Linked DNA regions of Kineosporia sp. NBRC 101731. The protein of the gene in region 2 interacts with the protein of the main gene of each other region in a pairwise test. Links are inferred from orthologs where the notes say so. Each region holds a gene or a part of one and is shown on either strand. Other genes may lie near its edges.

Region 1 (8,492 bases), on a different replicon or contig from region 2:
GGCCTTCGGCGGTATCGGTGGCGTCTGCTATGCCACGCACGTGGGTGGTGTGCTGGCTGACCGGTTCAACTTCTCGGTCTCCATCACGCTGCTCGCCATGGTGGTGCTCGGCGGTATGGGCAACGTCTGGGGTGTCACGGTCGGCGCCCTGGTGCTGGCCTGGATCAACTCCACCGGCCTGGCCCAGCTGGGCAACGTCTGGAACGACGCCACCGGCTCGAACGTGAACTTCGCGTCGCACAACTTCCTGATCTTCGGTGCGGTGCTGGTGCTGTTCATGCTGTTCCGGCGAGAGGGTCTCATCCCCGAGACCCGCACCAAGCAGGTGCTGCAGGAGCCCGAACGCGGCGAGATCGAGTCGCTGGGCGCCGAGATGGAAGGCACAGCCGAGGACACCGCGGCGGAGGGAACGAAGAAATGACCACCACCGCGTCCGAGCCGACCACCCCGGTGGCGGAGGCCACGCCTGCCCTGCAGGCCGACCACATCACCGTGCAGTTCGGTGGCCTGACGGCCGTCAACGACGTCTCGTTCACCGTGCCCGAGAAGTCGGTCGTCAGCCTGATCGGCCCCAACGGCGCCGGCAAGACGACGTTCTTCAACGTGCTCACCGGCCTGTACCGGCCGACCACGGGCAACGTCACGCTGGACGGCAAGACCGTGACCGGTCTGCCGGTTCACAAGATCGCCTCCCAGGGCCTGGCCCGCACGTTCCAGAACATCCGGCTGTTCAACCTGATGACGGCCGAGGAGAACGTGATGGTGGCGATGCACAGCCACCTGAAGTCGGGCATCTTCGGCACGGTGCTGCGCACCCCGCGCCAGCGCCGGGAGGAGAAGGAGGCCCGCGAGTTCGCCCGCGAGCTCCTCGACTACATGGGCATCGGCAAGACCGCCGACGACTACGCCCGCAACCTCTCCTACGGTGACCAGCGTCGTCTGGAGGTGGCCCGGGCACTGGCCCTGCGGCCCAAGGTGCTGCTGCTCGACGAGCCCACGGCCGGCATGAACCCGCAGGAGTCGGCTCAGTTCGTCGAGTTCATCCGCAAGCTGCGCAACGACCGCGACGTCTCGATCCTGTTGATCGAGCACGACATGAGCGTCGTGATGAAGGTCAGCGAGCGCGTCACGGTGCTCGACCAGGGCGCCAAGATCGCCGAGGGTCTGCCCGCCGAGATCCAGTCCGACCCGCGGGTCATCGAGGCGTACCTGGGCAAGACCGGTACCGAAGAGGGATACGGAGGCGACCTGTGAGCACCCCCACGGATGCGGCCCCGGCACAGCCCGGAGTCCGCAAGGCCGGCGAGGACCTCCTCACCGTCACCGATCTGCACGTCTACTACGGCAACATCGCCGCGGTGAAGGGTGTCTCGCTCTCGGTCAAGCCGGGCGAGATCGTCACGCTGATCGGATCGAACGGCGCGGGCAAGTCCACCACGCTGCGCACCATCTCGGGTCTGCTGCGCCCGCGTACCGGCACCGTCGTCTTCGACGGCAAGTCGCTCGTGGGTATCCCCGGGCACAAGGTCGTCGGGCACGGCATCTGCCAGAGCCCCGAGGGCCGGCGCATCTTCCCCAAGATGAGCGTCGAGGAGAACCTCGAGCTCGGTGCCTTCCTGCGCAACGACAAGGCGGGCATCGAGGCCGACAAGGAGCGGGTGCTCGACCTTTTCCCGCGCCTGAAGGAACGCATCCACCAGAAGGCCGGCACGATGTCCGGTGGTGAGCAGCAGATGCTCGCCGTCGGTCGGGCCCTGATGGGCAGCCCGAAACTGCTGCTGCTCGATGAGCCCTCGATGGGTCTGGCGCCGGTTCTGGTCGACCTGATCTTCGACACCATCCGCACCATCCGTGACCAGGGCACCACGGTTCTCGTGGTGGAGCAGAACGCGCTCGCCGCCCTGCGGATCGGGGATTACGCGTACGTGCTGGAATCGGGTCACCTGAAGCAGGAGGGCATTGCCCGGGAACTGCTGAAGGACGACAGCATCGTCAAGGCCTACCTCGGTGGCTGAGGTTATTTCCTGACGAACGGGCAGAGCAGAACACGTGAGGCCGGGCCCCGATCGGGACCCGGCCTCACGGCATTCCCGGGCCGTTTTCCCGACCCACGATGAATTTATCCGACAGGCGTCGAAGAAAACATCGGGCCAGGCGGAATTCACTGGCATGGATGAGTGGCGGCGATCTCGCGGGCTGAGATTTTCTCGATTCGATCCGCCTGATTCGCCGCAGTTCGCCATGATGTGGCTCGGTCGTGGTGATGCCGCGACCCGGCGCCGGGTGTGATGGCGTCGTGGAGACCGGGGCACGATTCCCGGTCGGGTGGCCAGGAGGCCAAGGTGTCCCGAGAACCGGTCGAGATCCGGCGGGCGGTCGAGATCAGACGGGCGTCGGTGGACGACGTCGGCGAGATCCTCGCCCTCTGGGAGGCCTCCGCGGCGGAGGGCCCGCGCACGGTCCGGGCGCCGCACGCCGGCCCGTCCGGCCAGGCCGGCCAGGCCGCGGAGCGACTGGTCGAGGCGATCGGTAGCGGTGCGCTGGAGGTGCTCGTGGCGCGCTCGGGGGAGCGGGCCGTGGGGTTCCTGGTGATGCGTGAGACCACGCTCAACGTGCTCACCGGCTCGACCGCGCTGTCCATCGACGAGTTCTACGTGGCGCAGGCCGACCGGCGGCACGGGGTGGCTCGGGCGATGCTGGCCCAGGTCGCCGGGCACGCCGAGCGGCTGGGGGTCGAACAGGTCGTGGCCGGGGTGCCGCCCTGGGCCAAGGAGACGCACCGGTACTTCGCCCGCCTCGGTTTCGCGCCGGTCCTGCTGCGCCGCGCCTCCACTCCGACGGCCCTGCGCCGTCGTCTGGCCGGCGCCGACGCCCAGCGGGGGGCCCTGGAGAACCTGCTGGCCCGGCGACGCTCACTGCGCGCCCGGGCCCGTCGGCAGGGACCTGTGGGCGGTCCGGTCGACGAGGCACCGGTCACGGCCTGAACAGGGGACGCGCGGGAGACCTGGGGCTCTCGGGTCACCTGGTCGTCCGGCACGAAGCAAGGGGACGCGGGGGAGGCCCGGGCGCGCAGGTCGCCCGCGGGCCCGCCCACCCGGGTGGGCGGGAAGGTGAGGTGGGGCCGGAAGGGCTTACTTCGTCCGCAATTTCAGCTCTTGGTCGGGTCCGGCAGGAACATGCAGGTGAGCCGCGAGGTGCAGACCCGCTTGCCGCTCTCGTCGAGAATCTCGATCTCGTAGGTCGCGGTGCTGCGGCCGCGGTGCACGGCCTGCGCGGTACCGGTGACGGTGCCGGAGCGCAGACCGCGGTGGTGCGTCGCGCTGATCTCCAGACCCACGGCCATCATGCCCATGGTGCTCGCATGCATGTTGGCGGCGATCGACCCGACGGTCTCGGCGAGAACCGCGGACGCGCCGCCGTGCAGCAGGCCGAACGGCTGGGTGTTGCCCTCGACCGGCATCGTGGCGACCGTGCGCTCAGCACTGATCTGCGTGATCACGATGCCCATCTTGTCGGTCAGGGCGGAGGAGAAGTCCAGGGCAGCGGCGTCGCCTGCCGTCGGGACACCAAGACTGTCGGACATGGGCCATAGGGTGTCAGACGTGAGCGAGACAACGACCCCGGGGGCATCTGCCACCCGCCCACGGCTTCTGCTGATCGACGGTCATTCCCTGGCCTACCGCGCGTTCTACGCGCTGCCCGTGGAGAACTTCTCCACGGCCACCGGCCAGGTGACCAACGCTGTCTACGGCTTCACCTCGATGCTGATCAACGTGCTGCGCGACGAGGCGCCCGATCACGTCGCCGTGGCCTTCGACGTCTCCCGGCAGACCTTCCGCACCGAGACCTACGCCGAGTACAAGGGCAATCGGTCCAAGTCGCCGGAAGAGTTCGGGCCGCAGGTCTCGCTGATCAAAGAGGTCTTGGCCGCTCTGCGCGTGCCGATGCTGGAGAAACCCGGCTACGAGGCCGACGACATCCTGGCCACCCTCTCCACCCAGGCGTCCGACGCCGGGTACGAGGTGCTGATCTGCTCCGGCGACCGCGACACCTTCCAGCTGGTCCGCGACAACGTCACGGTGCTGTACCCCACCCGAGGCGTCTCCGAGCTCTCCCGCATGACGCCCGCCGCGGTCGAGGCGAAATACGGCCTGCTGCCCGAGCGCTACCCCGACCTGGCCGCGCTCGTCGGTGAGACCAGCGACAACCTGCCCGGCATCCCCGGGGTGGGGCCGAAGACGGCCGCCAAATGGGTCGGCCTGTACGGCGACCTGGACGGCATCGTCGCCAGCGCAGACCAGATCAAGGGCAAGGCCGGGCAGAGCCTGCGCGACCACCTGCCCCAGGTGCTGATCAACCGCCAGGTCAACGGCTTGGTCCGCGACCTCGACCTGCCGCTGGGCCCGGCCGACCTACGGCTGCCCGGCTGGGACCGCGAAGAGGTGCACCAGGTGTTCGACGGCCTGGAGTTCCGGGTGCTGCGCGAGCGCCTGTTCGCCACCCTGGCCACGCCTGAGCCCGAGGCCGAAGAGGGCTTCGACCTGGTCGGCGAGAAGCTCACCGGTGAGGCCGTCGGAGCCTGGCTGCAGGCGAACACCGCCGTGCCGGTAGGCATCACGGTGCTCGGTACGTGGAAGGCGGGCCACGGCGACGCCACCGGCCTGGCCGTCGCGGCTCCCGAGCCCTCGCCCGGCAAGCCCGGCCCGGCCGCGTTCGTGAACCTGGTCGAGGCCGATCCGGAAGCGCTCGCCGCCATCACCACCTGGCTCGCCGACGCCTCCCGGCCCAAGGTGCTGCACGACGCCAAGGGCCCGCTCACCGCGCTGTCCGACCGCGGCCTGGTCGTCGAGGGCATCATCGGCGACACCGCGCTCGCCGCCTACCTGTGCCTGCCCGATCAGCGCAGCTACGACCTGGCCGACCTCACGGTGCGGCACCTGGGCCGAGCGCTGAAGGCCGAGGAGGCGCCGGTCAACGAGCAGCTCACGCTCGACATGGACGAGACGGCCGGCCCCGACGAGGGCGATCTGGCCATGGTGCGGGCCCGTGCGGTCATCGACCTGTGGGGCGCGCTGCAGTCCGATCTGGCCGCGCGCAACGCCTCCGGCCTGCTCACCGACGTCGAGCTGCCGCTGCTCGGGGTGCTGCGCGTGATGGAGCACCACGGCATCGCCATCGACCAGGACGCCCTGGGCACCCTCGACAGCTACTTCGCCGCGGCGGTGGCCGACGCCGGCCAGCAGGCCTTCGCGGCGATCGGCAAGGAGATCAATCTCGGCTCGCCCAAGCAGCTCCAGGTGGTGCTGTTCGACGAGCTCGACATGCCGAAGACCAAGCGCACCAAGACCGGTTACACCACCGACGCCGAGGCGCTGGCCGACCTCTTCGCCAAGACCGAGCACCCGTTCCTGGCCCACCTGCTGCGCCACCGCGACGCCACGAAGCTGCGCCAGACCGTCGAGGGCCTGCTCAAGGCGGTCGGTGACGACGGCCGGGTGCACACCACCTATCTGCAGACCATCGCGGCCACCGGGCGCCTGTCGAGTACCGACCCGAACCTGCAGAACATCCCGGTCCGCACCGAAGAGGGCCGCCGTATCCGCGAGACCTTCGTCGTGGGGCCGGACTTCGAGTGCCTGCTGACCGCCGACTACTCGCAGATCGAGATGCGCATCATGGCCCACCTCTCGAACGACGAGGGCCTGATCGAGGCGTTCCGCAGCGGTGAAGACCTGCACCGCTTCGTCGGCAGCCGGGTCTTCTCGGTCGAGCCGGCCGACGTCACCGCCGAGATGCGATCCAAGATCAAGGCCATGAGCTACGGCCTGGCCTACGGTCTTTCGGCGTTCGGCCTGTCCCGGCAGCTGAACATCCCGGTGGACGAGGCGAAGACGCTGATGGAAGACTACTTCGACCGTTTCGGCGGGGTGCGCGACTATCTGCGCGGGGTCGTCGACGAGGCCCGCCGCACCGGCTACACCGAGACCATCCTGGGCCGCCGCCGCTACCTGCCCGACCTGGTCAGCGACAACCGGCAGCGTCGGGAGATGGCCGAGCGGATGGCTCTCAACGCGCCGATCCAGGGCTCGGCCGCCGACATCGTCAAGGTCGCCATGCTCGAGGTCGACCGCAAGCTCCGTGAGGAGGGCCTGCGGTCGCGCATGCTGCTCCAGGTGCACGACGAATTGGTGCTGGAGGTGTCGGCGGGGGAGCGGGAGCAGGTCGAGGCCCTGGTGCGCGAGGCCATGGCCGGCGCTGCGGAGCTGAACGTGCCCCTCGACGTCTCGGTCGGCGTCGGCCGGTCCTGGCACGAGGCGGCTCACTGACCAGCCACGCCCCGGCGACAGCCGCACCACCCACGCGGAGATAGCAGGCTAGGGCGCCAGGTGTTCCCCGGGATTCGGCTCAGCGTGTGCATTCCTTGCGTCATCAGGGCAAGGAATGCACACGCTGACTCAGTTCTGCAGCTCGCTGACGAAGATGGCCGTGCCCGGGATCAGCCAGCCCCGCAGAGGACTCCACCCGCCCCACACGCGCTGCACATCGTCCGGCCATTCCGGTTCGACCAGATCGACCAGCCGGAAGCCGGCGGCGGCCAGTTCACGCACCCGGTCGCCGATCGTGCGGTGGTGCTCGGAGTAGCTGACGGCGCCGGAGTCGTCGGTCTCCACATAGGGCGTGCGGTTGAAATAGGAGCGGCTCACGGTGAGGCCGGGCTCGCCCCCGTCATCGGGGAAGGCCCAGCGCACCGGGTGGGTCACGGAGAACACCCAGCGTCCGCCCGGCCGCAGCACCCGGGCGACCTCGGCGTGGACGCGCTCGGGGTCGGCGACGAAGGGGAGAGCGCCGTAGGCGGTGAAGACGATGTCGAAGGAGGCGTCGGCGAACGGGAGCGCCCTCGCGTCGCAGACCAGGCGGGGCGGCGGGCCGTCGGGGTGATCGGGCGAGCGGCGCAGCATCGCGGCCGAGATGTCGGTCGCCACGGCGCGGGCCCCGACCGAGCGCAGCCAGGCCGAGCTGTCGGCGGTGCCCGCACCCACCTCGAGCACGTCCTGGCCCGCGACCGGACCGAGCAGCCGGGCGTCGGCCTCGTCGAGCAGTTCCGGGCCCCAGATCAGCCGGCCGGCCAGATCGGTGCCGTGTTCCTGCTGGTACTCGGCGGCGTTCTCGTCCCACCAGGCGCGGCCGGCGCGCGCACTCTCCTCGGCCCCGGCCTCGCGGTAGCCGGCCGAACGCAGATCGCTTGTGCTCACGCGGAGCATCCAAGCGCACCGGGCGCCAGAACGTGCGGGTCGGGGGTTGCTCAGGTCGGCGTGCGTCCCGAGCCCGGGCGTGTCGCGGAGGGTGCGGCTTTGCCCTGCCTTCCTGTGAGCGATAGGCTAGGGAAGGCGCAACTGGGCTTTCTGACTAGCGAGATCAACCGGAGAAATTCGGGTGGATCCCGGGAGCCGGGGTGGCTGCGCCCACATCCATGTCCCATCTATAAACAGTCCGCATCGGAGCCCCTACTTTATGACCACCAGCACGGCCGAGAAGGCTCGTACGCCGCAGATCGCGATCAACGACATTGGTAGCGAGGCCGACTTCCTCGCCGCCATTGACGAAACCATCAAGTACTTCAACGACGGCGACATCGTCTCCGGGACGATCGTCAAGGTTGATCGCGACGAAGTGCTGCTCGACATCGGCTACAAGACTGAGGGCGTCATTCCCTCGCGCGAACTCTCGATCAAGCACGACGTCGACCCCAACGAGGTCGTTACCGTCGGCGACGAGGTCGAGGCTCTTGTTCTCCAGAAGGAGGACAAAGAGGGGCGCCTGATCCTCTCGAAGAAGCGGGCTCAGTACGAGCGCGCCTGGGGCACGATCGAGAAGATCAAGGAAGAAGACGGCATCGTCACCGGTACGGTGATCGAGGTTGTCAAGGGTGGTCTGATCCTCGACATCGGGCTCCGCGGCTTCCTCCCGGCCTCGCTGGTTGAGATGCGCCGCGTCCGTGACCTGCAGCCGTACGTCGGCAAGCAGATCGAAGCCAAGATCATCGAGCTCGACAAGAACCGCAACAACGTGGTTCTGTCCCGCCGTGCCTGGCTCGAGCAGACCCAGTCCGAGGTGCGCCAGACCTTCCTGCAGACGCTGCAGAAGGGCCAGGTCCGCTCCGGTGTGGTCTCCTCCATCGTCAACTTCGGTGCGTTCGTCGACCTCGGCGGCGTCGACGGTCTGGTCCACGTCTCCGAGCTGTCCTGGAAGCACATCGACCACCCGGGTGAGGTTGTCGAGGTCGGCCAGGAAGTCACGGTCGAGGTTCTCGACGTCGACATGGACCGCGAGCGCGTGTCCCTGTCGCTGAAGGCGACCCAGGAAGACCCGTGGCAGCAGTTCGCCCGTACCCACGCGATCGGTCAGGTCGTCCCGGGTAAGGTCACCAAGCTGGTGCCGTTCGGTGCGTTCGTCCGCGTCGACGAGGGTATTGAGGGCCTGGTCCACATCTC
Region 2 (8,477 bases):
CCAGCCGGACCAGGGTGCTGCCCTTCAGCGTGACCCGGCCCTGCGGGGTGGCCAGGGTGCAGAACAGGTCCTGCAGGAACGGCGACTGCGGGCTGGTGCGCCACCACCAGAGCGTAGGGCCGAAGTCCGCGGGCCGGGCCGGGTGCAAATCGAGCTGGTACAGCGGCTCGCCGTTTCGCCGCACCTCCAGGCCGCCGCCGTCCTGGGTGGGGCTGAGCAGGTACTCCCCGTGCGGGTCCGACTGCGGGGCCGGTTCGACGATGCGCAGCGGCCGGCGGCTGTTGCGGCCGAAACCGGCGTCCACCAGCCAGTCCTCGTCCTCCAAGTGCACCCGCAGGGCCAGGTGGCAGAACGGTGGGCCGAGCGCGCCTCCGCGGTAGACCCGCCCGGGCAGCAGATCGACCTGGTAGCCCAGGGCCTGCAGCAACAACCCGAGCGCGGGGTTGACCTCGTAGCAGCCACCGCCGCGATGCTCTGTGACGATCTTGGTGAGCACCTTCTCGTCCAGGTGGATGGGCTCGTCCAGGTGGTACCCCAGGTTCTCGAACGGCACCGACAGCACGTGCCGTTCCTGAAGGTGGCGCAGGCTCTCCAGATCGGGCCGGGCCGGTCGCCGGGCGCCGATGCGGGCCAGGTAGGCGTCGATCGTTCTCTGGTCCACGGTTCTCCTCCGTCGCAGGGGCTGCCGGTCCTCACCAGCGCAGCAGGGTCAGGCCGAGGCTCATCCCGCCGCCGAACCCGGCCAGCAGCACCAGGTCGCCGGGGGCCGGGCGCCCGGACCGGGCCAGCCGGTCCAGGGCGACAGGCAGGGACGCGGCGCCGGTGTTACCGGTGTCGGCCAGGTACGAACGGATCTGGTCGGGTCGGAAACCCGCCAGGCCGCCCAATTTCTCGATCATCGGGCCATTGGCCTGGTGCGGCACGAAGTGGGCCACCGCAGCGGCCTTCAGGCCCAGTTCCCCGAGGAACGCGGTGATCGCAGGGGCCACCGATTCCTCGACGAACGTGCGCACATCCCGCCCGCGCATGGTGAAGTAGTGCTCCCCACGTTCCAGGGTCTGCACCGAGGCCGGTCGCCGGCTACCTCCGGCCGGCACGGTGATCAGGTCGTGCGCGGAGCTGAAACCGGCCAGCCGGCTGGCCACCTGACGGCGGTGCCGGGAGGCACCCAGCACCACCGCCCCGGCGCCGTCTCCGAACAGCGCCACGGTGCGCCGGTCGGTGGGATCGAGGATGCGGGAGTAGACGTCAGCCCCGATGACCAGGGCCGGCCCCGGCCGCCGGGCCCCGGCCAGCAGGCCCTGGGCCGCCGACAGGGCCAGCACCCAACTGCTGCACACCGCGTTCAGGTCGAACGCGGCCGTGCCCGGCCGGGTCCCCAGGGCGTTGGCGACCAGCGCGGCCGTGGCCGGCTGCGGCACGTCCGGTGTGGAGGTGGCCACCACGACCAGGGAAACGTCGGGCGCCTCGAGCCCGGCGTCCTCCAGGGCGGCCCGGGCGGCCGCCACCGCAAGGTCGGAGGTGGCCTCGTGCGGATCCACCCAGTGCCGGGACTGAATCCCTGTCTTGAGGGTGATCCAGGCGTCGTCCACCCCCGCCGCGGGGGCGATCTCGTCATTCTTGACCACCCGCGCGGGCAGGTGACTGCCGGTTCCCAGGATCCCCAGGGAAAGAGCGACGCCCGACTCCAGGTGGGTGGTGATCACCGCACACCCCCCTGGCTGGGCATCCGGTCCAGCAGGCGTCCCACCACGCTGCCCAGGATGCGTACCCCGTCCCGGGTGAGTACCGATTCGGGGTGGAACTGCATGGACGCGAACAACTCGCCCTGCATCGCGTGGACCTCCCCGGTCACCGTGTCGCGGTCCACGCGCACCGGCCCGGCCTGCCGGTGGGTGAAGGCCGCGTGATCGGAGAAGACCGCGAACGCGTTGTAGAAACCCACCTTCTCGGCCCGGCCGAACACCTCGACGTGGCGCTGGAGTCCCTGGCTGGGTGTGTCCCGCCGACGCACCGGCAGGCCCAGGCCGAGCCCGAGTACCTGATGGCTCAGGCAGACGGCCAGGAACGGTCGCCGCGCGGTCAGGAGGTGCTCGGTTGCCTCGTGCAGACGCCCGATCCGGGCGTCCGTGCGATCGCGGGGGTCGCCCGGCCCCGGCCCTAGAATGACCAGGTCATGCGCGTCCAACGGAGCGGCCCGGTGATGCGGCACCAGGTCCACCTCCAGACCCAGGAAGCGCAACTGCTGGGCCAGCATCGCGGTGAAGGTGTCCTCCGCGTCGATCACCAGGACTCGGGCCCCGGACAGGCTGCCGATGTGCTCCTCGGGCGCCGCCCCGGACAGCCAGAAGGCCGCGATGTCGCTGTTGCGTCCGGCCAAGGCGCTGGTGACGCTGGGATGGGCCGAGAACCGCTGCGCCGGGCGCCCGTCCAGGGCGGCCAGCGGCCCGGCCGCCTTGGCCACCGTCTCGGCCACCTCGGCGTCCGGGTCGGAATGGCGCACCAGCGTGGCGCCCACGTCCAGGCGTAGGTGCCCGGACGCGTCGATGTCGCTGGTGCGGATCAGGATGGTGGAGTCCAGGGCCGCCGCGCCGTCGGGCTCGCGCTCGATCAGGCCCAGCACACCGCTGTAGTAGCCGCGACCGCGGGTCTCGTAACGGGCGATCACCTCGCACGCGTTCTGCAGCGGGCTGCCGGTGACGGTGGGCGCCAGTAGCGTCTCGCGCAGGATGTCGCGCGGATCGCCGTTGCTGTGCCCGTGGATCAGGTACTCGGTATGGGCCAGCTGCGCCATCTCGCGCAGGAACGGCCCGGCCACCCGTCCGCCGCCCGGACAGATGCGGGCCATCATCTTGAGTTCCTCGTCCAGCACCATGTACAGCTCCTCGGTCTCCTTGCGGTCGCCGAGGAAATGCAGCAGCCCTTCCAGGCTGGGCCCGCTGCGTGGATAGCGGTACGTGCCGCTGATCGGGTTCATCGAGACCGTGCCGTGCCGCAGCGCCACGTGCTGTTCGGGACTGGCTCCCACCAGGGTCCGGTCGCCGGTGTGCACCAGAAACGTCCAGTAGGAGCCCTTCTCGTTCTCCAGCAGCCGCCGGAAGAACGACAGCGCCTGGGCGGGGGAGTACCCCTCCAGATCGGCCTCGAAGGAGCGCTTGATGACGAAGTTTGCGCCCTCACCAGCGCCGATCTCGTTCTTCAGTACCGAGGCCACCAGATGCCGGTAGCTTTCGTCATCGGTGTCGAAACCGGCCCGGCGCAGCTTGACCGGCTGGTCCGGCAGCCGGCGCAGAGCCATGTCCAGATCCACCTCGGCGTACCCCTGCACCGGCATGGCCAGCAACTGCGCGTCGTCCTCCAGCGCTGTGAACCCGCGCTCGGTGACCTGCCGGAAGGGCACCAGGACCAGCACTCGCGGCGCCTGCGGCACCTCGGCCAGCCGTTCGTGCCCGCTGAAGGACCCGGTCAGGACCTCCAGCACCCCGGCACCCGCAGGATGCCCGCCAGGCCGGTGCAAGAGGGCGAAGGGTGAACCGGTGTCCGCCAGCACGGTGTCCAGAAGATCACTCATGGCGCGACCCGTTTCGTGGTGGTGACTACCGCACAGGCACTGGCCGCGTAGTCCAGGGCCAGACGGTGATCCCGGAGGGAGAAGTCACCGGTGGCGTCGGCGACCAGGAACGTCTGCACGTCGTGCTGGAAGGCATCGGCCAACGTCATCAGCACCCCCACGTGGGCGTACACCCCGCACACCACCAGCTGGTCGCGGCCGGACGCCTGGATCTGCTCGCGCAGACCGGAACGGACGAACGCGCTGTAGCGCCATTTCGTGAGCTGCCAGTCGTCCTCGCGTGGTGCGATCGGAGCGGGCACGCCCCGATCGTCGGGCCGCGCGCTCATGCCCGGCCCCCACACGTCGGCGAGCAGGCCGCGTTGCTGCGGCGTCATCGCGCCCGGCTGCAGGCTGTAGGCCACCTGCACCCCGTGACCGCGCGCCCAGGCCAGCAGCTCACCGGCCCGGGCCAGGAGCTGGTCGCGCAGCGGCCTGGGGAACGGCCGCAGGAAGAAGTGCTGCAGGTCGTGTACCAGCAATACCGCCCGCGCCGGATCGACTTGCCAGGTAGCCACATTGGTCGGAAGGTCGCCCTCCGAGGGGAGGGGATAGGGCTGGATCGGGGCAATGCTTCGCACAGTTTTCTCCTCGTGGCCGGACGTTCAGACGCCCAGGGTGGCGCCGCCGTCGACGGTCAGGGTCTGGAGTGTGATGTGGCCGGCCCGGTCGGAGAGCAGGAAGACCACGGCCTCCGCGATGTCTTGCGGGAGAGCCAGTTTCCCCAGCGGGATGCCGAGTCGATAGGTGTCCAGCCGCCCGCCCAGTGTCTCCTGGCGACCGGATTCGTCGTGCCACATGCCGGTCAGCATCGGGGTGTGGGTGGAGCCCGGGGCAACCACGTTGCAGCGGATCCCGTGCCCGGCGACCTCCAGCCCCAGGCACTTGGTGTACATGGCCGCCGCTGCCTTCGAGGCCGCGTAGGCGGCCATGCCGGTACGCGGGGTCTGCGCGGCATTGGAGGCGATGGTGACCACGGCACCGCGCCGTCGGGTGAGCATCCGGTTCACCACCGCCCGGCAGACGTGGAAGGTGCCGGTGACGTTCACGTCGAACGTGTGGGCCCACTCATCGTCGGTCAGACCGTGGGCCTGCCCCAGGTGCAGCACCCCGGCCCCGTTGACCAGGTAGTCGGTCGGTCCCAGCCGACGCTCGGCCTCTGACACCACGTGCTCGACCTGCTTGGCGTCGGTCAGGTCGGCCTGCAGGGCCTCCACCCACAAGCCTTGCGAGGTCAGGCCGCCGACGAATTCCTCGAGCCGATCGGCGTCGTGGTCCACCGCCGCCACCCGGGTGCCGAGGGCGGCCAGGGTTTGCGCGACCACGGATCCGATGCCACCGGCCGCCCCGGTGACGAACGCGGACCGGGCCCGGAACGGGCTGTCGGTCATGGTTGTCATCAGTTCTCCCAGGCCGAGATGACGGAAAGCGCTTGGGACATGCTCAGTCGGGGGTCGCAGGCGGTCAGGTAGGCGGCGTCCGGCGCGTCGACCGCGGCCAGATGTGCCGCGTCGGCCACGCATTCGGTGACGGCGTCGGGAGTGGCTTCCAGATGCAGCCCGCCCGCCGCGCCGCCGTTCTCCTCCACCGCGCGGCGGAACTGGCGCACCTCCTCGATCAGCGACGTAATCAGACGCGTCTTGCGTCCGCGGGGTGAGGAGATGGTGTTGCCGTGCATCGGGTCGCACATCCAGATCACCGGATAGCCCTCTTCCCGAACCACTTTCACCAGGTCGGGCAGTCGGCTGCCGGCCAGGTCGGCCCCGATCCGCGCGATCAGGGTGAGTCGGCCGGGACGGCGCCTCGGGTCCAGACGTTCGCACAGGGTCAGTAGCTCGGCGGCCGACATCTGTGGGCCCACCTTGCAGGCCACGGGATTGGCCACCCGGGAGAGCAATTCCACGTGTGCCCCGTCGGGGTGCCGGGTGCGCTCGCCGATCCACGGCCAATGGGTGGAGGTCAGCAGCAGCCGGCCGTCGTCGAGCCGGCGCAGGGCGGGCACCTCGTAGTCCAGCAGCAGGGCCTCATGGCTGGTCCACACCGGGGAGTCGACCCCGGCGCCGTGCGGTAGCTGTGAGCGCAGGGCCTGCATCACCCCCGCCGCGGCGTCGTGGCACAGCAGTATCCGCCGGGGGTCGGGCAGGCGGTGCAGCAGGCCCGGCAGGGGGGAGTTGACCATGTGCCCGCGGAACACCGGAAGTTCTGTGCCCTGGACGTTCTCGCTGGTCTGGGAACGGGGTTTGACATACTGGCCGGCGATCCGCCCGACCCGCACCACGGGCTTACCGGTGCTCATCCGCAGCGCCCCGGCCAGGGTGTCCAGCAGGCCTGCCTTGCGGATGACGTGGGTGGGGGAGGACTGCTCGGGATCTTCGGCACAGTCCCCGGCCTGCAGTACGTGCACCCGCCCGGCGGCCACCCGGCTCAGGTGCGAGCTGAGCAGGTCCACCTCGGCCGGGCGCACCAGAGGGGCGCGCTCCAGCAGTTCCCGGTGCACCGAGTGCAGGACGTCCGGGTCGGGCCACAGCGGCTGTTGCCGGGTGGGCAGGGCGCCGAGCTCGTCCATCAACTGGCGGAACGTGGCCGGGTCGGTGGTCCCGTTCCAGGGGGACTGCCCGCCGCGGCGGGATCGGCCGTCGGTGCGCGGATCGGGATGGTGCGGGTTTCTGGAGCGGTGGCCGGCCCGGTGCACGGGCACGGCCGGGTTCAGGGTGCTGACGTCGGACACAGATGACTCCTGGCAGGCAGAAGGGCGCGCTCCCGGCCGTAAGGGCCGTCGGGAGGCGTGGTGTCGGTGTTCTCGGACCAGGTCTGCGAGTGCGACCGCTCAGGTCTGGGCGGGCCGATCGCCCTGCACCAGGGCGCGCGCGATGCCCACCGTGCGGCGGGCCAGAAACTCCGCGGCCCCCAGGTTGTCCGGATCGACGTTGCCCGGCTCGTTGCGGGAGACATTGCTCGCGCCGTACGGGTTGCCGTTGGCCGGGCGGAACAGCAGCGGCTCGGTCGACCCGCTGGAGACGATCAGCGCCCCCCAGTGGCAGAAGGCGTTGTGCAGCGCCAGGATCGCGCTGACCTGCCCACCGTGCGGTGCCGAGCCCGAGGTGAACACCGAGACCACCTTACGGTCGAGCTGCCCGGCGATGGACGGTTTGGCCGTGGTGTCGACGAAGTGCAGCACCGGTGCTGCCGGCAGCCCGAACCGCACCGGTGTGCCGACCATGATGGCGTCGGCCCAGACGAGATCGTCCACACTGGCGTGCGGCACGTGGGCGATGCGCTCGCGGTGCGACGTCGAGGCCTCCTCGTCGGTGGTCGGCGGATGCTCGACCAGATCGGGGATCACCCGCAGACGCACCTGGGCCCCGGCCTTCTGGCCGGCCTCGGCGGCGGCCGCCCCGAGCAGATGGGTGTTTCCGGTCGCCGAGTAAACCACCACGGCAAGCCTGACGTTCATCGAACTTCCCCCCGGAGTCATCGATTGATCAGGCATCAGCCTGGTCGAAAATTGTCACTTCCGCCACCCTTTCGAAACAATTAGTGCGATTTGTTCGATTAGGCGCCTGTCCCGACCAGGAACTCCGGGACAGCCGGTACCTCCTGGTCGAACTCGGTGGTTCCGTGCATCCAGGCCACACCGTCGTGAAGTTCCTGTACGGACATCCTTGCCAGCAGGTCGTTGCGGGCCGTGGCCGCCTCGCCGGCCGCATGCCACAGCTCGGTACTGCGACGGGCGGCCCGAGTGATGGCTGCGGTGCGGCGCTTTCTGCCCTCGGCATACCGTCGCAGCGCGGTCCGTAAGGGTTCCGGGCCGGGGTCTGGCCCCAGGCGTGCCAGATGATCGCTGAGCACCACCACGTCCTCCAGTGCCTGGCATGCGCCCTGGGCGGCGTAGTGCAGCATCGGATGGGCCGCATCACCCAGCAAAGCCACCTGGCCGTCGCACCAGGTCGCCTGCGGGTCCCGGTCGACCAGCACCCAGGAGCGCCAGTCCCGGCCCAGTTCCAGCAGTTCCCGGGCCTGCGGGGCGAACTCCGCGAAGATCGAGGTGACTCGGGAAGCCTCCACGGGGACCCCGGAGACGGCGGTGCTGGCGCCGTCTTGATGGCTGGGCGCCAGGTTCAGGTAGTCGCCGCCGGCGATCGGGTAGTGAACGAAATGCCGCCCGGGACCGGCCCACCAGGTCACGGCGCTGTTCCACAACCGGTCGGGGACCTCGTCGCGCGGTACGATCGAGCGGTACACGGTGATGCCCGAGACCAAGGGCTCTCCGTCGTCGAGCAGCTGGCGGCGTACCGTCGAGCGCACGCCGTCGGCGCCGATCACCACATCGCCCTCCACGTCACCGCCGTCGGCCAGCTGGACCCGCACCTGGGCCCGCCGGTCCTGCTCGTGCCGGTAGCCGGTGACCGGGCACCCCGCGCGCAGGGTGATCAGCCGGTTCTGCCGGCAGCGCTGCAGCAGGGCGGTGTGCAGCTCACCGCGGTGCACCACGAGATAGGGCTGCCCGAAACGTTCTTGGTATTGCCCGGTGAGGGGCATCCGGGCCACGGCTGCTCCGCTCAGGCCGTCCATGAAACGCAGTTCCTCGATCCGCACCGCACGCCGGCGCACCAGGTCGCCGACCCCCAGACGATCCAGGGCGTGCAGACCGTTGGGCGCGATCTGGATCCCGGCGCCCAGTTCGCTGAACTCCGGGCTGCGTTCCAGGACGGTGATCCGGTGGCCGAGGGCGGCGACGCCGATCGCCGTGGCCAGCCCGCCGATGCCGCCGCCGACCACGACGACGTGCATCAGGAGTGCTCCTGGCCGAGGCTGCGCGCCAGTTCCAGGCGCTTGATCTTGGTGGTGGCGGTCTGCGGCAGCTGTT

What was found.
Region 1: the proteins of QSK05_RS27930 (region 2) and QSK05_RS19780 interact in binary tests that used the Escherichia coli proteins (3 or more experiments, as listed by UniProt). The link is inferred for Kineosporia sp. NBRC 101731 from one-to-one orthologs.

What each region holds. Positions count from the first base shown.
Region 1 is NZ_BSTC01000006.1:419,142-427,633, forward strand. What follows is about bases 1,867-4,865. They hold QSK05_RS19780 (hotdog fold thioesterase), read right to left. Parts: upstream 3,584-4,865; coding sequence 3,149-3,583; downstream 1,867-3,148. Other genes in these bases: QSK05_RS19770 (ABC transporter ATP-binding protein), read left to right, coding at 1,867-2,015; QSK05_RS19775 (GNAT family N-acetyltransferase), read left to right, coding at 2,343-2,984; polA (DNA polymerase I), read left to right, coding at 3,582-4,865. Also shown: QSK05_RS19760 (branched-chain amino acid ABC transporter permease), read left to right, coding at 1-421; QSK05_RS19765 (ABC transporter ATP-binding protein), read left to right, coding at 418-1,254; more of QSK05_RS19770, read left to right, coding at 1,329-1,866; more of polA, read left to right, coding at 4,866-6,326; QSK05_RS19790 (class I SAM-dependent methyltransferase), read right to left, coding at 6,456-7,262; rpsA (30S ribosomal protein S1), read left to right, coding at 7,513-8,492. UniProt on the Escherichia coli protein: Required for optimal enterobactin synthesis. Acts as a proofreading enzyme that prevents EntB misacylation by hydrolyzing the thioester bound existing between EntB and wrongly charged molecules.
Region 2 is NZ_BSTC01000012.1:179,676-188,152, reverse strand. What follows is about bases 2,380-5,363. They hold QSK05_RS27930 (isochorismatase family protein), read right to left. Parts: upstream 4,192-5,363; coding sequence 3,568-4,191; downstream 2,380-3,567. Other genes in these bases: QSK05_RS27920 (3-deoxy-7-phosphoheptulonate synthase), read right to left, coding at 5,010-5,363; QSK05_RS27925 (2,3-dihydro-2,3-dihydroxybenzoate dehydrogenase), read right to left, coding at 4,216-5,010; QSK05_RS27935 (anthranilate synthase family protein), read right to left, coding at 2,380-3,571. In the rest of the region: QSK05_RS27945 (arylamine N-acetyltransferase family protein), read right to left, coding at 1-661; QSK05_RS27940 (3-oxoacyl-ACP synthase III family protein), read right to left, coding at 693-1,706; more of QSK05_RS27935, read right to left, coding at 1,703-2,379; more of QSK05_RS27920, read right to left, coding at 5,364-6,338; QSK05_RS27915 (flavodoxin family protein), read right to left, coding at 6,438-7,064; QSK05_RS27910 (FAD-dependent monooxygenase), read right to left, coding at 7,163-8,404; QSK05_RS27905 (class I adenylate-forming enzyme family protein), read right to left, coding at 8,401-8,477. UniProt on the Escherichia coli protein: Involved in the biosynthesis of the siderophore enterobactin (enterochelin), which is a macrocyclic trimeric lactone of N-(2,3-dihydroxybenzoyl)-serine.